2 regions of the Streptomyces sp. NPDC001927 genome follow, and region 2 is predicted to be linked to the other one. Evidence: riboswitches for the same ligand, from Rfam matches in the RefSeq annotation. Region 2 holds a riboswitch; the other holds the start of a gene.
The links. Region 2 has a riboswitch for S-adenosylmethionine ahead of ACWCO8_RS30370 (aminotransferase class V-fold PLP-dependent enzyme). Riboswitches for the same ligand answer to the same signal wherever they lie in the genome.

Region 1 (11,643 bases), on a different contig from region 2:
CCGTCGGGCGCCTTCTGGCCCCAGCGCCACGCGCCGTCGACCCGGAGGTCGATGTCGCAGACGGTCGTGGGCATCGCGGCCACGCCGTACCACTGGCGGACGTGCTCGGGCCGGGTCCACGCCTCCCAGACGCGGGCGGGCGGGGCGTCGAAGGTGCGGGTGATCACCAGCTCGCGCTCGGTCGGTGTCGTCAGCAGCGTGATCATGGCTCGCTCCCACCTTCCGTAGGCCTTGCGTAGACCTTCCGTAGGCCTTCCCTGGACCTTCCGTAGGCCTTCCCTGGACCTTCCGTAGCCCGTGCGCCGCCCCCACCCCACCAGCATCACCCCGAACGCCCGAGGGCGGCACCCCCAGCAGGGAGTGCCGCCCTCAGTCGCGTACAGCGAGGAGCTACTGAGCCGAGGCTCAGAAGTCCATGTCACCGCCCGGCATGCCGCCCGGAGCGGCCGCGGAGGCCTTCTCCGGCTTGTCGGCGATGACGGCCTCGGTGGTCAGGAACAGCGCGGCGATGGAGGCCGCGTTCTGCAGCGCGGAACGCGTCACCTTCGCCGGGTCGATGATGCCCTCGGCGATGAGGTCCACGTACTCGTTGGTCGCGGCGTTCAGGCCGTGGCCGACGGGCAGGTTGCGGACCTTCTCCGCCACGACGCCGCCCTCGAGGCCGGCGTTGACGGCGATCTGCTTCAGCGGAGCCTCGAGCGCCAGCTTGACGATGTTGGCACCGGTGGCCTCGTCGCCCGTCAGGTCCGCCTCGAGCTTCTCGAAGACGTTGGAGGCCTGGAGCAGGGCCACGCCACCACCGGCGACGATGCCCTCCTCGACGGCCGCCTTCGCGTTGCGAACGGCGTCCTCGATGCGGTGCTTGCGCTCCTTGAGCTCGACCTCGGTCGCGGCACCGGCCTTGATGACCGCAACACCGCCGGCGAGCTTCGCCAGGCGCTCCTGCAGCTTCTCGCGGTCGTAGTCGCTGTCCGAGTTCTCGATCTCGGCGCGGATCTGGTTGACGCGACCGGCGACCTGGTCGCTGTCACCGGCACCGTCGACGATCGTGGTCTCGTCCTTGGTGATGACGACCTTGCGGGCGCGGCCCAGCAGGTCCAGGCCCGCGTTCTCGAGCTTGAGGCCGACCTCCTCGGAGATGACCGTGCCGCCCGTGAGGATGGCGATGTCGTTCAGCATGGCCTTGCGACGGTCGCCGAAGCCCGGAGCCTTGACCGCGACGGACTTGAAGGTGCCGCGGATCTTGTTGACGACCAGGGTCGACAGGGCCTCGCCCTCGACGTCCTCGGCGATGATCAGCAGCGGCTTGCCCGACTGCATGACCTTCTCCAGGAGCGGGAGCAGGTCCTTGACCGAGGAGATCTTGGAGTTGACGATCAGGAGGTACGGGTCGTCCAGGGACGCCTCCATACGCTCCATGTCGGTGGCGAAGTACGCCGAGATGTAGCCCTTGTCGAAGCGCATACCCTCGGTGAGCTCCAGCTCCAGACCGAAGGTCTGGGACTCCTCGACGGTGATGACGCCTTCCTTGCCGACCTTGTCCATCGCCTCGGCGATGAGCTCGCCGATCTGGGTGTCGGCGGCGGAGATGGAGGCCGTGGAAGCGATCTGCTCCTTGGTCTCGACATCCTTCGCCTGCTCGAGCAGGGCGCCGGAGACGGCCTCGACGGCCTTCTCGATGCCGCGCTTGAGGGCCATCGGGTTGGCGCCGGCCGCCACGTTGCGCAGGCCCTCGCGGACGAGCGCCTGGGCGAGGACGGTCGCGGTGGTCGTACCGTCACCGGCGACGTCGTCCGTCTTCTTGGCGACTTCCTTGACCAGCTCGGCGCCGATCTTCTCGTACGGGTCCTCGAGCTCGATCTCCTTGGCGATGGAGACACCATCGTTGGTGATCGTGGGGGCGCCCCACTTCTTCTCGAGGACGACGTTCCGGCCCTTGGGGCCAAGGGTGACCTTGACGGCGTCGGCGAGCTGGTTCATCCCGCGCTCGAGACCGCGCCGTGCCTCCTCGTCGAACGCGATGATCTTGGCCATGTGAAGTGGTCCTCCCGGACATGGGGTGGATAACGCTCCAGGACCGCGCCGACGCCCGCGACGGACGGCCTGCGTACCCGGCGGTTCCTTGCCCCACCTGGCCGCGGACCTCGTCTGCCCGATCCTCGTAAGCACTCTCACCTTCAGAGTGCTAACGCCAATGATTAGCACTCGGCCCATGCGAGTGCAAGCGACTCCCACAGATCGAGCGGGGGCCACCGACACACCCCGCACACGCACGAGGGGTCCGCATCCCGGTCAGGATGCGGACCCCTCGGCGTGAGAACGCGTGAGTGCGTACGTGGTGGCCGATCGCGCCGTGCTCAGACGGCGAGCTTGACCATGTCCGCCTGCGGACCCTTCTGGCCCTGCGAGATCTCGAACTCGACCCGCTGACCCTCTTCGAGGGTGCGGTATCCGTCCATCTGGATCGCGCTGTAGTGGACGAATACATCCGCACCACCGTCGACCGCGATGAAGCCGTAGCCCTTCTCCGCGTTGAACCACTTGACGGTGCCCTGAGCCATGCCTAACTCCCCTATTACTGGCCCTTGCGCGGGACCCGCACTTCGCGGACCCGGGTCAGACCCTGCGCCGGAACGCGTCGACCGCGGCTGAATGTATCTGCCCAACTGCCCTCTGCAACAGGTCAATCGGACGAGAATTCTGGGCACGCCGTAAAGGAGAATTCCGGAGAATTGAATGAATTCCGGGGCAAGTCGGGCCCGGCAAAGCGCGCAGAAGGTACAGATCGTTCGCGTACTTTGGCTGCTTCTTGTCGCGTGCGGACGCATTCTCATATGCGGCTGGCACGGAGCAGCGGGGTGAAGCCGGGGGGACTTCCCCAACTCTACCGCGTTCAACCATGCAGAATTGCCCCCTCCGCTTCTCTCGCGGAGGGGGCAATTCGGTTACTCGGGGTAAAGCGAGCGCTCGGCCGTGGGCTCAGCAGCCGCCGGCGACCGCCGGGATGATCGAGACGCCCGCGCCGTCCGGCGTCGCCGTCTCCAGGCCCTGCTCGAAGCGGACGTCGTCGTCGTTCACGTAGACGTTCACGAAGCGGCGCAGCTTGCCCTGGTCGTCCAGGACGCGGGCGGCGATGCCCGCGTGGTTCTTCTCCAGGTCGGAGATGACCTCGGACAGGGTCGCGCCCTCCGCCGGAACCTCGGCCTGGCCGCCCGTGTAGGTACGGAGGATGGTGGGGATACGGACCTTGACGCTCATGTGCTGCTGCCTTCCGTGAACGGACGAGTGGGGGTCAGTGGGCCAGGCCGGCGTCGCGGAACGCGTCCAGGCTCGGCTTGATGGTGGCGGTCGCCTGAGAGGTGTCGGCCACCGCGTCGAGGGTCTTGAGGCCGTCGCCGGTGTTGAGCACGACGGTGGTGAGGGTCGGGTCGATGAGGCCGGCCTCGACCAGCTTCTTCGTCACGCCGACCGTCACGCCGCCCGCCGTCTCGGCGAAGATGCCCTCGGTCCGGGCCAGGATCTTGATCGCCTCGACGACCTGCTCGTCGTTCACGTCCTCCACGGCGCCGCCGGTGCGGCGCGCGATGTCGAGGACGTACGGGCCGTCGGCCGGGTTGCCGATGGCGAGCGACTTGGCGATGGTGTTGGGCTTCTGGGGCCGTACGACGTCGTGACCGGCCTTGAAGGCGGCGGACACCGGCGAGCAGCCCTCGGCCTGGGCGCCGAAGATCTTGTACGGCTTGTCCTCGACCAGGCCCAGCTTGATGAGCTCCTGCAGACCCTTGTCGATCTTGGTGAGCTGCGATCCCGAGGCGATCGGGATGACGAGCTGGTCAGGGATGACCCAGCCCAGCTGCTCGCAGATCTCGTACGCGAGCGTCTTGGAGCCCTCGCCGTAGTACGGCCGCAGGTTGACGTTGACGAAGCCCCAGCCCTCGCCCAGCGGGTCGCCGATGAGCTCGGAGCAGAAGCGGTTGACGTCGTCGTAGTTGCCCTCGATGCCGACGAGCTCTCCGCCGTAGACGGCGGCCATGACGACCTTGCCCTGCTCCAGGTCGTGCGGGATGAAGACGCAGGAGCGGAAGCCGGCGCGGGCGGCGGCGGCGCCGACGGCGCCGGCCAGGTTGCCGGTGGAGGAGCAGGAGAGCGTGGTGAAGCCGAAGGCGCGGGCGGCCTCGAGCGCCTGGGCGACGACGCGGTCCTTGAAGGAGTGCGTCGGGTTGCCCGAGTCGTCCTTGACGAAGAGCTTGCCGGGCTCGACGCCCAGTTCGCCGGCGAGGTTGTCGGCCTGGACGAGCTTGGTCCAGCCCGGGTTCAGGTTCGGCTTCTCGGCGACGTCGGCGGGGACGGGCAGCAGCGGGGCGTAGCGCCAGATATTGGCGGGGCCGGCCTCGATCTGCTTGCGCAGCGCCTCGGGGTCACCGACGGGAAGGTCGTACGCGACTTCGAGGGGGCCGAAACACAGCTCACAGGCGAAGATCGGGCCGAGTGCGAAGACTTCGCCGCATTCCCGGCAGGAAAGGCCGGAAGCGGGACCGAGATCGACCGTCCGAGCGGTGTCGGCGGCGGTGGTGTCGGGGGTAGCAGTCTGTACAGCCATGGAGGCGAGGCCCTTTCTCCTCATCTTTCCCATGACGAACATCGCCATGAGACGGATTTGGCACCTTCCCTAGCCGGGAGCCTCGCGGGCGCAGTGCTGACGACTGCGGACGAGTGACCGACTGGAGGGTTGCCGGGGCTTCAACGGGCCGTTTCCCTCTGCCCCTCTGGATGAGCGGTATTCGATTGTGTGACGCGGGTGGCACCCCGACATGCATCGGGCATCCGCGTTGTTCAAGACTGTAACCGAAGGCCCGGAGGGTTGGACCTGCCGTCCGAACCGCGAGATGGAGATCACGTGCTGGAGGAAGTGGAGCGCTGGCTGGGTCGGCGGTCCTGGTCCGTGGCGGACCGAAGACTCGACCGCGTCCTGGCGGCGAAGCACGGGACGACGGTCAGCGTCGTGCTGCCCGCGCTGAACGAGGAGGCGACGGTCGGCGAGATCGTCTCCGTCATCCGGCGCGAGCTGATGACCGAGGCCGTTCCGCTCGTGGACGAACTGGTGGTGATCGACTCCGGTTCCACCGACCGTACGGCGGAGGTGGCGGCGGCGGCCGGGGCGCGGGTGGTGGCGCGGGACGCGATCCTGCCCCGGATACCCGCCGTGCCCGGCAAGGGCGAGGTGCTGTGGCGGTCACTGATGGTGACCGAGGGGGACATCGTCTGCTTCGTCGACGCGGATCTGCGGGACTTCTCCGCGGACTTCGTCACCGGCATCGTCGGCCCGCTGCTCACCGACCAGGACGTCGACTTCGTGAAGGCGATGTACGACCGCCCGCTCGGCGACACCCCAGGTCAGGGTGGTCGGGTGACGGAGCTGGTGGCGCGGCCGCTGCTCAATCTGCACTGGCCGCAGCTGGCCGGATTCGTGCAGCCGCTGGGCGGCGAGTACGCGGCGCGCCGTTCGCTGCTCGAACGGCTGCCGTTCCCGGTCGGTTACGGAGTGGAGCTGGGCCTGCTCGTGGACGCGCTGCACACGGTCGGTCTGGACGCCCTCGCGCAGGTGGACGTCGGGGTCCGCAAGCACCGGCACCAGGACGGGCAGGCGCTGGGCCGGATGGCGGCGGCGATCTACCGGACGGCGCAGCTGCGGCTCTCCCGTGGCCATCTGGTGCGGCCGCGGCTCACCCAGTTCGAGCGCGGCGAGGAGGGCTTCACTCCGCACACGTACGCGGTGGACACGGAGGAGCGGCCGCCGATGGTGGAGATCGCGGAGTACGCGCACCGCCGCGTGGCGTAACGCCGAATGATGGTGATTTTTGCCTATCTTCCGTTTCATGCGGTTCAAGAATCGGATGATCATGTCGCCGGCGGCGCTCGTCCTCGCCGCCGGCTCACTCGGCTCGCTCTCCCTCGCCGTGGCCGGTCCCGCCGCGGCCGACGTGGTGGAGCCCTTCGGCAAGCGCTACGACGAGTCGCTGTACGGCGACTTCACGACCATCGGCAACACGGTCATGGGCTGCCCCACGGCCCCCGCCGACCTGGCCGCGCGCTGCGCCGGCGCCGCCTCAGGGCAGGGGCGCGACAACAACAACACCTTCGCCATGAAGCGGATCAACACCGCCTCCATGGACGCCGGTTACGGCTCCAGCACCGGCCATGTCGTCGTCCCGGCCGGGGCGAAGGTCGCGTACGCCCGGCTGTTCTGGGGCGGCAACGACGGCACGTACAAGGGGCCGAGCGGGGCGCAGCTGAAGCGCTGCGACATCTCCGGCGCCGATGTGGTGACCTCGCCGGGCGACCACGCCACGACCGCGCCGCACATCAGGGTCGGGGCGGGTCCTGAGACGGCGGTCTCGATCGACAGCTTGGTGACGGACCCGGCGGACACCCGTGGCCCGCACTACTACACGGGCGAGTCGGACGTGACGTCCGCGTTCGAGGGCGTGACCGGCACGGACGCGCAGATCTCGGTCGGCGGCATCTGGGCGCCGGACGGCAAGGGCTGCGTGGCGGGCTGGTCCCTGACGGTCGTCTACGCGTTCCCGGGCCCCGACCCGACCCACGCCCCTGACCGCCGCAACGTGTACGTCTACGGCGGGCACGTCCTGCAGCGCTCCACCTCCCCCGCGACCACGGTCACCGTGGACGGCTTCCACCGGACGACGGGCAAGGCGCGGGCGAGCGTGACGGCGTACGAGGGCGACTGGAACACGCCCGGCGACACCTTCCTCGTCGACGGCAAGAACGTCACCGAGGCGCACACGGGCAACACCGACAACTTCTTCGTCGGCGAGGACGACGGCGCCGTCGCGCCGAAGCTGACGAACAACCTCTCCATCGACGCCAAGGCCTTCGACATCCCGGACGGCGCGATCCCGGTGGGCGCGCGGTCGGCGGAGCTGACGTTCACCACGACGGGCGACACGTACGTGCCCTCGGGCCTGGCCTTCTCCGTACCGGTGCCGGACCTGGAGATCACCAAGACGGCGAGCCCGACGAAGGTGAGGCCGGGCGACACCCTGACGTACACGGTCACCGCGAAGAACATCAGCCGGCTGGACCACCCGAACGCCAAGTTCAGCGACGACCTGACCGGCAACCTGGACGACGCCGCCTACCTGGGCGACGCGAAGGCGACGCTCGGCAAGGTCACGTACGACGCGCCGAAGATCGGCTACGTCGGTGACATCCCGGCCGGGCAGACGGCGACGGTCACGTACTCGGTGAAGGTCCACGACCCGGTGCGCGGCGACGGCACGCTCCGCAACAGCGTCGAGGTCGAGTCCCCGCGCTCGAACTGCGGCGAGGGCAGTGAGGACCCGGCGTGCGCGGTGACCCCGGTCCTGGATCCGCCGAGGCCGAGCCCGAAGCCGGCTCCGTCGAAGCCGGAGCCGGAGCGGGAGCCGTCGGCCCCGGTGGATCCCACCCCAACGGAGTCGGAGGTGGCGCCGACCCCCGCACCGACCACCCACCAGCCCCGCCCGACCCCCCACGTCCCGGACGGCCCGGACATCCCGCAGGGCCCGCACGGTCCCGGCGGCTCGATGGCCGAGACCGGCTCCAGCGGTGAGCGGCTCTGGCTGCTCGGCGGCCTCGCCCTCGCCCTGGCCGCGACCGGTCTGGTGGCGAAGGCGGCTCTGCGCGGACGCCGCGACCACTGAGCCGTGACGAGGGGCGAGGATTCGCCAGAGTCGTATACGTACGTTTGAGCGTTTACGTGACGGGCTAGGTTCGCCACATGGCTTCTGTGCTCGTCGCGTCCAACCGGGGTCCTGTCTCGTACGCCCTCGCCGCCGACGGCACACTCAGTGCCCGGCGCGGCGGGGGCGGTCTCGTCTCGGGGCTGAGCGCGATCTCCTCCCAGGACAGCGTGTGGGTGTGCGCGGCCCTGGGGGAGGGCGACCGCGAGGCGGTCAGGCGCGGGGAGTCCGAGCCGGGCGTGCGGATGCTGGACATCGACCCGGAGGTGTACGCCGACGCGTACAACGGGATCGCGAACTCGGTCCTGTGGTTCCTCCACCACCACCTGTACGAGATCCCGCGCGAGCCGGTCTTCGACGCGGAGTTCCGCCGCCGCTGGGAGTCGTACCGCGCCTACAACCGGGCCTTCGCCGAGGAGCTGGCGGCGCGGGCGGACGAGGGCGCGGCGGTCCTGGTGCAGGACTACCACCTGGCGCTGGTCCCGGGGCAGCTGCGCGAGCTCCGCCCCGACCTGCGGATCGGCCACTTCACGCACACGCCGTGGGCGCTGCCGGAGTACATGCGGATGCTGCCGGAGGACGTCCGCGAGGAGCTGCTCTGGGGGATGCTCGGCGCGGACGAGCTGGGTTTCCACACCTGGGCATGGGCGCAGGCGTTCATCACCGGCGCGCACATCCACGGCCCGGCGGGCGAGGCCGACGGCTTCTGGCGCAGCGACGACCCCTGGCGCGGGGTGGAGCACCGCAGGGCGGGCGGCGAGCCCCGGCGCACCCGGGTGCACGTCTTCCCGCTGGGCGTGGACGCCGACGACCTCCGGTCCCTCGCCCACACCCCCGAGGTCGACGACCGGCTGGCCGCGCTGCGGGCCGAGATCGGCGACCGCAGGACGATCGTGCGGGTGGACCGCACGGAGCTGTCGAAGAACATCGTCCGCGGCCTGCTGGCGTACCGGGAGCTGCTCCAGGAGCACCCGGAGTGGCGCGGCAAGGTCGTCCACATGGCCTCGGCGTACCCCTCCCGCCAGGACCTGGAGGTCTACCGCGCGTACACGGCGTCGGTCGCGGAGCTGGCGGAGCGGATCAACACGGAGTTCGGCACGGACGACTGGCAGCCGGTACTCCTGTCGGTACGGGACGACTTCCCCCGCTCGCTCGCCGCGTACCGCCTCGCGGACGTGGCCCTGATCAACCCGGTCCGCGACGGGATGAACCTGGTCGCGAAGGAGATCCCGGTGGTCTCGGAGGCCGGCTGCGCCCTGGTCCTGTCGACGGGCGCGGGCGCCTACGAGGAACTCCACGAGGACGCCCTGACGGTCAACCCGTACGACATCTCGGAGACCGCCCGCGCCCTCCACCGCGCCCTGACCATGCCCCCCGCCGAACGCGCGGACCGCACGAAGCGCCTGGCCGCCGCCGCGACGGCGCTGCCGCCGCAGCGGTGGTTCCTGGAGCAGCTGGAGGCGCTGCGGGCGGGTTCCTAGGGCCTGAGCCCCAGGAACCCGCCCGGCGCAGGCCCTCAGGTGCCCGCGCCCTCCCGTACCGCCTCCGCCAGGTCCGCCAGGAAGCGGACCACGCCCGCCGGTCCCGAGACCGACAGGTCGGCGCGGTCGGAGAGTTCCTGGACCTCCGTCGAGCCGCTGCAGACGAGCAGGCCCGGGGTGCCGTCCGAGCGGAGTTTCTCGACCGCCGCGAAGGCCGGCAGGTCGCCCAGGTCGTCGCCCGCGTAGAGGACGGAGCCTGCGCCCACCTCGCGTACGTACTCCGCGAGCGCCACGCCCTTGTCCATGCCAGGCGGGCGCAGTTCGAGGACCATGCGGCCGGGTTCGAGGACCAGGCCGTGGCGGGCGGCGAGGTCGCCGAGCGGGGCCTTGAGGGCCTCGAAGGCCGCCTGGGGGTCGGTGGAACGGCGGGTGTGGACCGCGACCGCGCGGCCCTTCTCCTCGATCCAGGTGCCCGGCCAGGCGCCGACGCCGTCCAGGACGCCGGGCAGCTCGGCCCGGACCGCGGCCACGCCCGGGTGGACGGCGGAGGCCTGGACGGTGCCGGTGACCGCGTCCCAGCGCTCGGCGCCGTAGTGGCCGAGGACGACGAGGTGTTCCAGGCCGGGGACGCCGGCGAAGCCGCCGTAGCGGACCGCCACGCCCGCCGGGCGGCCGGTCACCACGGCGACCGAGGCGATCCGCGGGGCCAGGGCGGAGAGCGCGGGGACGGCGCCGGGGTGGGCGCGGGCCTGTTCGGGGTCGGGGACGATCTCGGCGAGCGTCCCGTCGAAGTCGAGGGCGACGACGGCCTTCTCCGGCCGCGCGAGAAGCGCGGCCAGACCGTCGCGGCCTGCGGATGTGGTCGGGTGCGGAAGGCTGCTGACCATACGACGACCCTACCGACGCGGCCTCAGCGGCGCTGCTCCTTCTCCGCACGGACCCGGCGCAGTCGGTTGACCGTCACCGGGTCGTGCGCGAGGGCGCGCGGGTCGTCGAGAAGGGCGTTGAGGAGCTGGTAGTAGCGGGTCGCGGAGAGGCCGAGCCGCTCACGGACGGCCCGCTCCTTGGCGCCGGGGCCCGGCCAGGAGCGGCGTTCGAGCGCGAGCACGGCCCGCTCACGCTCCCCGAGCCCGGTGTCGCCGCTCGGGGCGTCGTCGGGTCGGGGATCGCTCGCGTCGGTCATACGAACAACCTATTACTCCGCGCTCTCGGCCGCCGTCGCCTTGCGGGCGATCCCGCCGAGCACCTCGGCCGGCTTCCCGCCCGGGGTGACGGCCTTGCCGATGTTCTGCTTGATGGTGTCGCTGACCTGGGCCCAGGAGGTCTTGCCGACCGGCGGGAGCTGCGAGTTCGGCAGCTCGGCGAGGAACTCGTGGAGGTCCTTGTGCTCCGGGTCGTTCTCCATCCGGGAGTACGCGCTCACGGTCGGCGGCAGCAGGTCGTTGTCACCGGCGAACTTCAGCACGTTCTCGTCGCTGAAGACGAAGTCGAGGAAGTCGCCGATCTGCCGGCCGTGGCCGTTCTGCTTGAAACCCATGATCCAGTCGGCGACGCCCATGGACGCCTTGGACTTGCCGTCCGCGCCGGGCAGCGCGACCTTGCCGACCTTGACGCCCTTCTTCTGAGCCTCCTGCATCAGCGAGGGGTGGCCGTTGAGCATGCCGACCTCGCCGCGCGAGAAGGCGGCGAAGGCGTCCTTGCGGTTGAGCTTGCCGGGGGCGACAGGACCGGTGAGCTCCTTCTGGACCAGCTCGGTCTTCAGCCACTCGAACGTCTTGACGTTCTGCTCGGAGTCGATGCGGTAGCGGTCGGAGCCGTCGGTGTAGCCGTCGCCGCCGCTGAGCAGCCACATCATGGTCTCGGCCTGCGCCTCTTCGGGGCCGAGCGGCAGCGCGAAGGGGTACTTCACGTCCTTGGCCTTCAGCTTCTTCGCGGCCGCGGCCAGCTCGTCCCAGCTGGCCGGCGGCTCGCTGATGCCGGCCTTGTCGAAGAGGTCCTGGTTGAAGAAGAGCAGCCGGGTGGAGGCGGCGAAGGGCAGGCCGTACTGGGTGCGCTTGTTCTCGCCGGCCGCGACGAGCGGGGCGAGGAAGTTGGCCTGGACGGGGATGGAGAGCAGCTCGTCGGCGGAGTAGAGCTGGCCCGCGGCCGCGTAGTCGGCGTAGGCGCCGATCTGGGCGATGTCGGGGGCCTGGCCGGCCTTGACCATCTCGGCGACCTTGCGGTCGACGTCGTTCCAGGACTCGATCTGCACCTCGACCTGGACGCCGGGGTGCTCGGCCTCGTAGGCGGCGGTGAGCCCGTCCCAGTACTTCTTGGTGCTGTCGCCGCCGTTCAGGTCGTAATCGGCCGCGACCAGCTTGAGGGTCACATCGCCGGCGGCGCTCTCGGTGAGCCCACAGCCGGACAGACCAGCGGTCAGC
Region 2 (11,643 bases):
GTTCTTCCTGGGCATGTTCACCGGCTTCACCGGTTACTCGCTCCCGGACGACCTGCTCTCCGGCACCGGTGTCCGCTTCATGCAGGGCGCGATCCTGTCCGTGCCGATCATCGGCACGTACCTGTCGATGTTCCTGTTCGGCGGGGAGTTCCCCGGCGGCGACTTCGTCGCCCGGTTCTACTCGGCGCACGTCCTGCTGCTGCCCGGCATCATGCTCGGTCTGGTGGTCGCCCACCTGATCCTGGTCTTCTACCACAAGCACACGCAGTTCGAGGGCCCCGGCCGTACGAACAAGAACGTCGTGGGCATGCCGCTGCTGCCGGTCTACATGGCCAAGGCCGGAGGCTTCTTCTTCCTGGTCTTCGGTGTCATCGCGGTCATCGCGGCGATCGCCTCGATCAACCCGATCTGGGCGCTCGGCCCGTACCGCCCGGACCAGGTGTCCACCGGCGCCCAGCCCGACTGGTACATGGGCTTCGCCGAGGGTCTGATCCGTGTCATGCCGGGCTGGGAGATCAACCTCTGGGGCCACACGCTCGTCCTGGGCGTGATGATCCCGCTGGCGATCTTCCCGGCGGTCCTCGCGGCCATCGCGGTCTACCCGTTCATCGAGTCGTGGATCACCGGCGACAAGCGCGAGCACCACATCGCGCAGCGCCCGCGCAACGCTCCGACGCGCACCGCCTTCGGTGTCGCCTGGATCACCGCGTACATGATCATGCTCGTCGGTGGTGGAAACGACCTCTGGGCCACCCACTTCCACCTGTCGATCAACTCGATCACCTGGTTCGTCCGGATCTTCTTCTTCGTCGGACCGGTCATCGCGTTCGTCGTCACCAAGCGGATCTGCCTCGGCCTCCAGCGCCGGGACAAGGACAAGGTGCTGCACGGACGCGAGTCCGGCATCATCAAGCGCCTGCCGCACGGTGAGTTCGTCGAGGTCCACCAGCCGCTCAGCCAGGGCGAGCTGTACAAGCTCACGGCGCACGAGCAGAACCAGCCGGCCGAGCTCGGCCCGCTGGTCGACGAGAACGGCGTCGAGCGCAAGGTCGGCCGCATGGAGAAGCTCCGCGTCAAGCTCAGCAAGGGCTACTACGGCGAGGACCACCAGATCGCCAAGCCGACCGCCGAGGAGTACAAGGAGATCACGAGCGGCCACGGCCACCACTGATCACCTGATCGCCTGACCGCAAGGTCGCCACAGCGAGAGCCCCGTCCATTCGATGGACGGGGCTCTTTGCCGTGCTCCCGGATCGATAGGGTGGGACCTGTATTCCGTTACGTGATGACCAGGAGCTGCCATGAGCGCTGCGACCCCCGCTGGAGGCGAGTACAGGGCGGGCCTCCCCCTGGCTTCGACCGGGGGGACCCCCACCTGGCCTGGCGTCCTCGACGGACTGCTGACCGGCCGCGACCAGAGCGCCGAGGACACCGCCTGGGCCATGGACCGCATCCTGCGCGGTGAGGCCACCGACGCGCAGATCGCCGGCTTCGCCGTCGCCCTGCGCGCCAAGGGCGAGACCGTCGACGAGATCACCGGGCTCGTCCGCACGATGTACGAGCACGCCAACCTGATCGAGGTCCCAGGACCGTCCGTCGACATCGTCGGCACCGGCGGCGACGGCGCCAAGACCGTCAACATCTCCACCATGTCCGCGATCGTGGTGGCCGGCACCGGGGCGAAGGTCGTCAAGCACGGCAACCGGGCCGCCTCCAGCGCGAGCGGTGCCTCCGACGTCCTGGAGAAGCTGGGCGTCAACCTCGAACTGACCCCGAAGCGGGTCGCCGAGGTCGCGGACGAGGCCGGGATCACCTTCTGCTTCGCCGTGAAGTTCCACCCGGCGCTGCGCCACGTGGCGGCGGCCCGGAAGGAGCTCGGCATCCGGACCACCTTCAACTTCCTCGGTCCGCTCACCAACCCGGCCCGCGTCAAGGCCCAGGCGACTGGTGTCGCCGACGCCCGGATGGCCCCGATCATGGCCGGAGTGCTCGCCGAGCGCGGCTCCTCCGCGCTGGTCTTCCGCGGCGACGACGGCCTGGACGAGCTGACGACCACGGCCACCTCACGGGTCTGGGTGGTACGGGACGGCCAGGTGCGCGAGGAGGCCTTCGACCCGAGGGACGTCGGCATCGAGCTGGTCCCGGTGGAGGCCCTGCGCGGCGCCGACGCCTCGTACAACGCGGACGTGGCGCGCCGGCTGCTGGCGGGTGAGACCGGTCCCGTACGGGACGCGGTCCTGCTGAACTCGGCGGCGGCGCTCGTGGCGCTGCACCCGGGGTCGGGCACCCTGGCGGAGCAGCTGCGCGAGGGGATCGCGCGGGCGGCCGAGTCGATCGACTCGGGGGCCGCCCGGAAGGCGCTGGAGCGCTGGGTGGCGGCGAGCAACGCGTAGCGCCGGCGCGCGGCAGAGGGGTCCGGGTTTGTCCGGGCCCCTTTTTCGCGTCCCGGATCCCGGACACGGGTTGCGCCGGAGCGATCACCTGACATAGCTTCTTGGCCAGGTCATGAGTGACAGCTACGAAGCCCCGGCTTGCTGTCCGGCAACCCTCCGTCCGTGGCGGGGTGCCCCGGGTGAAGACCAGGCCGTGGACAGCAAGGTCCGCGGCAAGCGCGGACCCCTGCGACACCCTGGGGTCCTGGTCCTCAAGGGAGCAGTCTCGTGAGCAAGCGAATGCGATAGGGCCTTCGGCCCCGTTTCCCCACCCTCCGCACGCCGTGTCGTGTGTCGAGGCAACACCCGTACGAGGCACCCACATCGTGCTGCCCTGCGGGCCCTTCGCTGCCCCAGTCCTGCCAGGGAGATACCGCCATGTCCGCGTACCCGAACGCCACCGTCACCACTGCCGCCACCGCCGCCGACGCCGAATCCGCCGACCCCTGCTGTGCCGCTCCGCTCCCGGTCCTCGGGCGGGACGTCACCGTGCCGCTCGTGACCGGCGGCGAGGTCACGTACGCCGCGCTCGACTACGCGGCCAGCGCGCCGGCCCTGCAGCGGGTGTGGGACGACGTCGCCGCGTACGCCCCGTACTACGGCAGCGTCCACCGGGGCGCCGGGTACCTCTCGCAGCTCTCCACCGACCTGTTCGAGAACAGCCGCGTCACGGTCGCCGAGTTCCTCGACTGCCGCCCCGAGGACCAGGTCGTCTTCACCCGCTCCACCACCGACTCGCTCAACCTGCTCGCCCAGGTCGTCCCCGAGGGGTGCGAGGTCTTCGTCTTCGAGACCGAGCACCACGCCTCGCTCCTGCCGTGGCAGGACGCCCGGGTCACCTACCTCAACGCGCCCCGCACGCCCGCCCAGGCCGTCGAGACCCTGGAGCGCGCCCTCGCCGACCGCGACCCCTACGGCCCGGCCCTCGTCTGCGTGACCGGTGCCTCGAACGTCACCGGTGAGCTGTGGCCGGTCAAGGAGTTGGCCGCCGCCGCCCACGCGCACGGCGCCCGGATCGTCCTCGACGCCGCCCAGCTCGCGCCCCACCACCCCGTCTCCGTACGGGAGTTGGACGTGGACTGGGTCGCGTTCTCGGGGCACAAGCTGTACGCCCCGTTCGGTTCGGGCGTCCTCGCGGGCCGCGCCGACTGGCTCCAGGACGCCGAGCCGTACCTCGCCGGTGGTGGCGCCTCCAAGAAGGTCGCCCGCCGCGCCGACGGCGGGGTCGACGTCGAGTGGCACACCACGGCCGCCCGCCACGAGGCCGGTTCGCCGAACGTCATCGGCGTCTACTCCATCGCCTCCGCCTGCAAGGCGCTCACCGAGGCCGGTTTCGACCAGCTCGTCGCCCGCGAGCAGCACCTCATCGACACCGTCCGCGCGGGCCTCGCCGAGGTGCCCGAGGTGAAGGTGCTCTCGCTCTTCGGCGACGACGCGCCGCGCGTCGGCGTCATCTCCTTCGTCGTCGAGGGGTGGAACAGCTCGCACTTCGCCGCCGCGCTCTCCGCCGAGTACGGCATCGGCGTCCGCGACGGCCTCTTCTGCGCCCACCCGCTCGTCCGCACCCTGCTCGGCAGCGACCCGCAGACCCAGGGCGAGTGCGGCGCGCCCGAGGCCGCGCCCGGCGAGAAGTCGCTCAACGCGATCCGGGTCAGCTTCGGCGCCGGTACGCCCGACGAGCACGTGGAGCGTTTCGTACGGGCCGTGAAGGAGCTCGTCCGGGACGGCGCGCAGTGGAAGTACCGCACCGAGGACGGCCGTTGCGTCCCGGACCGCGGCTGACGATCAGGGCTGTTCAGGCCGCCAGCCGGGTGCCCAGCAGGACCATCCGCAGAGCGCGCTCGGCCGCGTCGGCGAGGAACTCCGCGCCCCGGTCGAGCGCCTCGGGCAGCGCCATCGGGGCGGGCAGGATCGAGCCGTAGGCGTCCACCCCCACCGCCCGTACGTGGTGGGCGCCCTTGCCGAGGGTGCCCGCGAGGGCGAGGACGGGGACGCCGTGGGCCTTGGCCCGACGGGCCACCTCGGCGGGGATCTTGCCGCGTACGGTCTGCCCGTCGAGGGCGCCCTCGGCCGTGATGACCAGGTCGGCGCGGGCGAGCCGGGCGTCCAGGTCGATCCGGTCGAGCAGCACCTCGAACCGGGGCAGCAGCCGGGCGCCGAGCGCGGCGAGCCCGGCGCCGAGACCGCCCGAGGCGCCTGTGCCCGGGGCGGTCCGCAGTGCGACCGGGACCGGCAGGTCGCGGCCGAGGACGGCGGCCCACCGCTCCAGGGCCGCCGACAACTCCTCGACCTGCTCCGGGCTCGCGCCCTTCTGCGGGCCGAAGACCCGCGCCACGCCCCGCTCGCCGCACAGCACGTTGTACGGATTGCAGGCCACGAGGAGCTCGGCCTCGTCAAGGCGGGGGTCCAGGCCCGTCGCGTCGATCCGGTCGAGGCGGTTCAACGCCATTCCACCTAGGGGGAGTTCGGCTCCTTCGGTGTCCAGGAGTCGGGCGCCGAGGGCCTGGAGCGCGCCCGCGCCGCCGTCCGAGGTGCCCGAGTCGCCGCAGCCGACCAGGACGCGGCGCGCCCCGGCGTCCAGCGCGGCCCGGATCAGCTCGCCGACCCCGAAGGTCGTCGTGGCGCCCGGGTCGCGCCGCCCGGCCGGCACCAGCGAGAGGCCCGCGACGGCCGCCATCTCGACCACCGCGGAGTCGGGGGCGAGGAGCGCGAAGTGGGTCCGGACGGGTGAGCCCAGCGGGCCGGTCGCGACCCGGGGCACGAGCCTGCCCCCGGTCGCGGCCGCCAGGGCCCGCGCCGTACCCTCACCGCCGTCGACCAGCGGGATCAGGTCGAGCACGGCGTCCGGGCAGGCCCTGCGCACCCCCTCGGCGATGGCCTCGGCGGCCTCGGGAGCGGAGAGGGACTCCTTGAAACCGCTGGGGGCGACGGCGATACGGAAGGTCATGGCTGGGACTCCAGAAGGACGGGCACGCCGAGCAGCGGCCAGACGAAGAGGGCGAAGCACAGCACGAGCGCGGCGCTGAGCGGGGCGAGCACGGCGGAGAGCCGCAGCAGATGGCCCGGGGTGAAGGTGGGGACGCCGTCGGGTGGTTCGGCGAAGAGCGCGACCGGTTTCGCGGAGGCGGGCAGCGTCTGGCAGAAACCGGCCGCCGCCGTCGAGGCGAGCGCGGCGGCCACCGGGTTGACCCCGGCGGCGACCGCCGCCGCGATCACCAGCGGGACGAGCACGGAGGAGCGGGCGGAGCGCGACTGGAGGACCAGGTGCGCGGCCGTGCCGACCACCACGACCGCCGCGAGGAACCCCCAGGCGGGTATCCCGTCCACCGGAAGACCGCCGACCAGCCAGCTGGCCGCGCCCGAGTCGACGAGCGCCACGCCCATCGCGGTGGTCGCCGCCATGAACAGGAGCATCGGCCAGGGCACCGACCCGAGCCCCTCCTTGAGCCGTACCGTCCCCAGCGCCGGCGAGGAGGCCACCACCGCGCCGATCAGCGCCACCACCGCGGGGGACACCCCGTGGAGCGGCTCCGAGCACCAGAGCGCGACCACCGTGCCGAGCAGCAGCAGACAGCGGGTCTCCGCCGTGGTGAGCGGTCCCGAGACGGCGGTGGGGGAGTGCTCCTGGAGCTGGGCGACCGTGATCCGCACCGGCTCGCGCCGGTCCGCGCGGCGGGTCGTCGTCCACAGCACGGTCTCCGCCGCCAGATGGGAGGACACCACCGCGAGCGGCAGCCCGAGCACCAGCCACTCCACGAAACCGATCCGCTCACCCGTCCGTTCCAGGAGCAGGCTCACCGTGATGAGGTGCGCGCCCGCGCCGATCAGCGTGGCCACCGCCGAGAGCAGGACGACGGTCGGGAAGAGCAGCGCCAGCATCACCACGAGCCGGCGCCGCTCGGCGAGGACCTGGGCGAGCGCGAGGAAGACGGGCAGCGCGAGCGCCGCGCGGCCCGAGGTGGAGGGGACGGCGAAGGCGGTCACCACCAGGGCGGCGGTGGTCAGATGGACCAACTGCCGTACGGTACGGGCCCCGCTGACCAGGAAGGCGGCCGCCCGCCCGGCCAGCCCGGTCCGGGTCACGGCGGCGGCGAGCACGAAGGCGCAGATCAGCAGCCAGATCGTCTCGTCGCCGAGGGTGCTGAAGAGCGTGTCGGCGCTGATCACCCCGGTCGCGGTGAGCGCGAGGCCCGCGCCGAGGGCGACGTAGGTGTCGTCGACGGGGGCGGCGATCCAGGCACAGGTCGCGAGGGCGAAGACGGCCAGGGTGAGCCGGGCCTCCTCGCCGAGCCCCGGGGCGGTGCCGGGGACGGCGAGCAGGGCGCAGAGGCTCAGGGCCAGGCAGAGCCAGACCGCCTGACGGAGGGAGAGGTTCACGAGAACCACTCTCCGAGCGGGGGGTGAGCCGCCCATGAGCCCGCCATGAAGGAAGGTTCATGCGGGCGGCGGCCCGCTCGCTACGGCATGCGGTACCCCATGCCCCGTACCGTCTCCAGGCGTTCCGCCCCGAGCTTCTTGCGCAGCGCCCGGACGTACACGTCCACGATGTTCGAGCCGGGGTCGAAGTCGTAGCCCCAGACGTGGGAGAGGATCTGCTCCCGCGACAGGACCTGGCCCGGGTGGCGCAGGAAGAGTTCGAGCAGCACGAACTCACGGGCCGTCAGATCCACCGTCCGCTCCCCGGACCTGGCCCGTCGGGTCCGCAGGTCCAGGCTCAGGTCCTCGCCGCCGCGCAGCACCGTCACCTCGGGGGTGCGGGCGGCGGTGCGCAGCCGCAGCCGGATCCGGGCCAGCAGCTCCTCGAAGCGGAACGGCTTGGTCATCCAGTCGTCCGCGCCGCCCTCCAGGCCGGCCACCGTGTCCCGTACCGAATCACGGGCCGTCAACACGATGACGGGCAGCGTCACCCGGGCCTCGCGCAGCTCCCGCAGCACGGTGAAGCCGTCCCTGCCGGGCAGCCCGATGTCCAGGAGCATCAGGTCGAAGCCGCCGGAGACCGCCCGGGCGAGGGCGGTGTCACCGTCGGCGGCGACCGTGGTGGTGAAGCCGTTGGCGCGCAGCCCCTTCTCCACGAAGGAGGCGATCCGGTCCTCGTCCTCGGCGATCAGAATGCGGTTCACGGCGACTCCTGGAGGTCGAGGACGAGGACGAAGGTGGCTCCGCCGCCCTCGGTCGGGCGGAGCTCGACGCGCCCGCCCCGATGGCCTTCGGCGATGGCCCGGACGATGGAGAGCCCGAGCCCGGCGCCGCCGGTCCGGGCGCCCCGGCGGGCGGTGCCGCGCCGGAACCGTTCGAAGATGATGTCGGCGTCCTGCTCCTGGACGCCCGGTCCCGCGTCGGCGACGTACAGCTCGATCCGGTCCTCGACCGCCCGCGAGCCGATCGCTATCCGCTGCCCGGCGACGGTGTGCTGGACCGCGTTCTGCGCGAGCTGCACCATGGCCTGGGTGATCCGCTGCGGGTCGAGGACGGCCGCCCGGTCGGCGACCCCGTCCAGGACCCAGTCCCGTTCGCCGAGGGCGCGGGCCTTCACGAAGACGTCGGCGGTCAGTTCGGCGAGCTGGACGGGCTCGGTACGGACGAAGTCCGGCCGTTCGGCCTTGGCGAGGAGGAGCAGGTCCTCCACGATCCGGCTCATCCGGTCGAGCTCGTCGGTCACGAGCCGTACGGTCTCGCGCTGTTCGGCCGGGTCCTCGCCCATCAGCTCCAGATGGCCGCGCACGATGGTGATGGGCGTGCGCAGTTCGTGCCCGGCGTCGTCGACGAACTGGCGCTGCCCGGCGAACGCCTGTTCAAGCCGGTCCAGCATCGCGTTGAAGGTCTCGGCGAGCGCGGCGATGTCGTCCCGGCCCTGCACGGGGATCCGCTGGGTCAGATCGCGCTCGGTCAGCTCGGCGGCGGTCGCGCGTACCACTCGTACGGGTGCAAGGATGCGGCCCGCGACGGCCCAGCCGATCCCGGTCGTCATCAGCAGCGCCACGCCCGATATGGCGAGCAGCGCGCGGAACGCCTCGTCGGCGACGGCCCGCTCGCGGTCCGCGTGGAAGGCGACCACGAAGGCCGCCCCGCGTGCGGCGTCGCTCCTGATCGGCACCTTCGCCCAGCGGACCTCGCCGCGCGCGCGGTCGAGCCGTCCCGAGGAGGCCCCGGAGGCGGCGATGGCGTCCAGCGAGGGGCGGTCGCGGTGCAGGGCGACGGAGGCGGGGAGCTCACGGGACTGCCGGATGACCCGGAGCCCCTGGCCCGACGGGCCGACCAGGCCGAGGAGTTCCTCGTCGGGGTCGGAGTACTGGCGCTGCAGGAAGACGCGGAGCAGCGCGTCCGGATCGGTGAACGGGCGGCCCGTCGCGGGGTCGAGGCCCTGCGCCACGAAGTTGGCGAACTCCCCGGTCTCCTGGGTCAGGAGCTGGTTGATCCGGTGGTCCACGTCCCGCAGCAGGATCGAGCGGGTGGCCACGGCGACGGCCGCCAGGGCCACGGCCATCACGAGCAGCAGCCAGAGCAGGATGCGGACGCGGGCGGACACCCGGTATTCAGCCCTCGTCACGGACGTCGTCATCGTCGTCGCCGGTGGCCGAGGGCCCGGGCACCACGGCGTCGGACGGCGGCGGGGTGGAGGGCGTCCCGCTGGTCGTCGGCGTGCCCGTCGTGCCTGGGCTCGGCGTGGAGCTCAGCTCCACGGCCGGCGGCACCCGGGGAGCCTCGGGCTCGTCGGTCAGGGCGTAGCTCGTCGCCGCTATCCCCAGCGGGATGGCGACGACGGCCGCGAGCGTGGCCATGCGATGGGTGAAGGACATGCGATCAGGCTCGCGCGCGCGGGCGCCGGCGAGGATGAGGCCCCGATGAGGATTCCTTCATCTTCGAGGGCGTCCTCGCCGGGAGCGTCTCCGCAGAGGGCGTCAGGACTCCAGGCCGATGGCGAAGGCCGCTTCCAGGTCGTGCTGCGAGTACGTACGGAACGCCACGTGCGTGTCCGTCGCCTCGACGCCCGGGATCTTGCTGATCCGGCCGGGGATGACGTCCGCCAGGTCGTCGTGCCGGGGCACGCGGACCATGGCGATCAGGTCGTACGTACCGGTCACCGAGAAGACCTCGCTGACGCTGTCGAGCGAGGCGATCGACTCCGCGATCTCGGGGATGCGGTCCACGCTGGTCTTGATGAGCACGATCGCGGTGATCACGGCTGGCTTTCTCCCTCGGTCGCCGCGGCTGGGGGTTTCACTGTATCCCCACCCCGGTAGCGGCCCCAGGCGTAGAGGAAGCCGACGGCGAAGCCCACCACATGGGCCAGATACGCCACGCCCGGGCCCGCGCCCGCCGCGCGGGCCGCGAGCCACTGCAGCACGAACCAGAAGACGAGCACGATCCAGGCGGGGAAGCGCAGCGGAAGGAAGAGCAGGAAGGGGAAGAGGCTGGTCACGCGGGTGCGGGGGAAGAGGAACAGGAACGCGCCGAGCACCCCCGAGATCGCCCCCGAGGCACCCACCAGCGTCTGCTCGCTGCTCGCGTGCGCCGCCGCGTAGCCGAGCAGCGCCAGATAGCCGCAGCCCAGATAGAAGAGGCCGAACGCGAGCGGGCCCATCCGGTCCTCGGTCATCGCGCCGAAGACGTAGAGGAAGAGCATGTTCCCCAGCAGGTGCAGCCAGCTGCCGTGGACGAAGAGGGCGGTCAGCGGGGTGAGCAGGGTGCGCGGCGGCCCGCCGGCCATCAGCTCGGCCGGTACGACGCCCCAGTCGTGGAAGTACGCGCTCTGCGCCGCGAGGGCCGCGTCCCCGGTCCCGTACACGGGATTGAGCCCCGACACCGGGCTGATCAGGAACACCACGCAGCAGGCGGTGATCAGGGCGTACGTCACCGAGGGGCCGGTCCGGGCGCCCCGCCAGGTGTCGAGGGCCGTCCGCCGCCAGTCGATCCGCCGCCAATCGATCATGGACAGATCATGGCGTAACGGTGCCGACCTGGACAGAGTGCCTCGCCGCGACACGGGGTACCCGCAAGGCCGTAGGGTTACGCGTTGTACCTCCGCAGTTCGACGGCGCACCGCGGCACCCGCACCCGCATCACGCAATGAAAGAGGACGGCACGATGACGACGGTTCCCCTGCCGACCGCCGAGACCCGCTGGCGCTGCACCCTCTGCGGCAACCTCACCCGGTTCGATGTGACCCGCTCCTCCAAGGTCGTCGAGTACGTCCATCTGGATCTCGCGGGTGAGCCGAAGGTGGAGGAGCGCGAGGTGGTCAGTGAGACCATCGAGTCGGTCCGCTGCCGCTGGTGCAACGCGGTGGACCAGATCGAACTGGTGGACAGGCCCGGCAGCGCCTCCTGACGGAGCGGTGCGAATGACAATGGGGTGACGGATCGTGGAGCAGCCCGCGCACGGTGGAGAGCCGGCCGGCGCGGCAGGTGACGCTGCCGAGGCGCTCGACCGCCCGCTGCCTGACGGCGTACGGCGCAGGGTCGTCGCGCTGGTCTCGGACGCCTTCGGCGGGCTGACCGTCGCCGAACTTCCGGCACCCCTGCGGCAGTACGCCCGCTTCACCGCGAGCCGGCGGGCCAAGTTCGCCGGCAACGCCATGGCCGCCGCCCTGGAGAGCGATCCGCTCTTCCGGCAGCGGATCGGCGAGCGCTTCAAGGAGGCGCAGCCCGAGCTGGCCGGGGCCGTCGAGACCGGCGCCCCGCCGGCCGCCGCCGACCCCGTCGACGTCGCCGCGGCCGCCTATGTGCTGCGCCCGACCGGCTGGGTCAAGCTGGTCGCCGCCGCCGGCGAGGAGGCCCAGCGGGCGGACGCCGAGCGAGCCGACGAGGCCGGCCGGCGCGAGCTGGAGCGGCTGCGCGAGGAGGTCGCCTCCGCCAAGGACCGCGGCCGCGCGGAGACCGAGCAGCTGCGCCACGATCTGGAGGCGGCCCGCAGGGAAGCCGAATCGCTTCACCGCAAGCTGCGCAGCGCCCAGAGCGATGTGAAGCGCGGCGAGGCCGCCCTGCGCAGGACCCACGCCGAGGTCGACACGATCAGGTCGGAGGCGGCGGCGCAGGTGTCGGCCGCCGAGAGCGAGACCCGCCGGCTCAAGGCCCGGCTCGGTGAGGTCGAGGCCGCCCTGGAGGCAAGCCGCCGGGCCGCCCGCGAGGGGCGCTCGGTCGAGGACATGCGGCTGCGGCTGCTGCTCGACACGGTGCTCGACGCCGCCCAGGGGCTCCGGCGCGAACTGGCC

Region 1: linked by a shared signal. The riboswitch ahead of thrC (threonine synthase) and the one ahead of ACWCO8_RS30370 (aminotransferase class V-fold PLP-dependent enzyme) in region 2 are both predicted to bind S-adenosylmethionine.

Annotation. Positions count from the first base shown of each region.
Region 1 is NZ_JBSFEN010000010.1:270,610-282,252, forward strand. It holds gene ACWCO8_RS27190 (SRPBCC family protein) at 1-206, opposite strand, end outside; gene groL (chaperonin GroEL) at 406-2,034, opposite strand; gene ACWCO8_RS27200 (cold-shock protein) at 2,358-2,561, opposite strand; gene ACWCO8_RS27205 (MoaD/ThiS family protein) at 2,980-3,258, opposite strand; gene thrC (threonine synthase) at 3,293-4,600, opposite strand; SAM riboswitch class I at 4,618-4,777, opposite strand; gene ACWCO8_RS27215 (glucosyl-3-phosphoglycerate synthase) at 4,898-5,839, shown strand; gene ACWCO8_RS27220 (DUF11 domain-containing protein) at 5,877-7,703, shown strand; gene ACWCO8_RS27225 (alpha,alpha-trehalose-phosphate synthase (UDP-forming)) at 7,781-9,223, shown strand; gene otsB (trehalose-phosphatase) at 9,259-10,110, opposite strand; gene ACWCO8_RS27235 (DUF3263 domain-containing protein) at 10,134-10,406, opposite strand; gene ACWCO8_RS27240 (ABC transporter substrate-binding protein) at 10,419-11,643, opposite strand, start outside.
Region 2 is NZ_JBSFEN010000012.1:183,106-194,748, forward strand. It holds gene qcrB (cytochrome bc1 complex cytochrome b subunit) at 1-1,171, shown strand, start outside; gene trpD (anthranilate phosphoribosyltransferase) at 1,302-2,393, shown strand; SAM riboswitch class IV at 2,502-2,618, shown strand; gene ACWCO8_RS30370 (aminotransferase class V-fold PLP-dependent enzyme) at 2,811-4,214, shown strand; gene ACWCO8_RS30375 (glycerate kinase family protein) at 4,228-5,379, opposite strand; gene ACWCO8_RS30380 (SLC13 family permease) at 5,376-6,809, opposite strand; gene ACWCO8_RS30385 (response regulator transcription factor) at 6,890-7,552, opposite strand; gene ACWCO8_RS30390 (sensor histidine kinase) at 7,549-8,991, opposite strand; gene ACWCO8_RS30395 (small hydrophilic protein) at 8,966-9,229, opposite strand; gene ACWCO8_RS30400 (Lrp/AsnC family transcriptional regulator) at 9,332-9,613, opposite strand; gene ACWCO8_RS30405 (rhomboid family intramembrane serine protease) at 9,610-10,362, opposite strand; gene ACWCO8_RS30410 (hypothetical protein) at 10,518-10,760, shown strand; gene ACWCO8_RS30415 (NYN domain-containing protein) at 10,795-11,643, shown strand, end outside.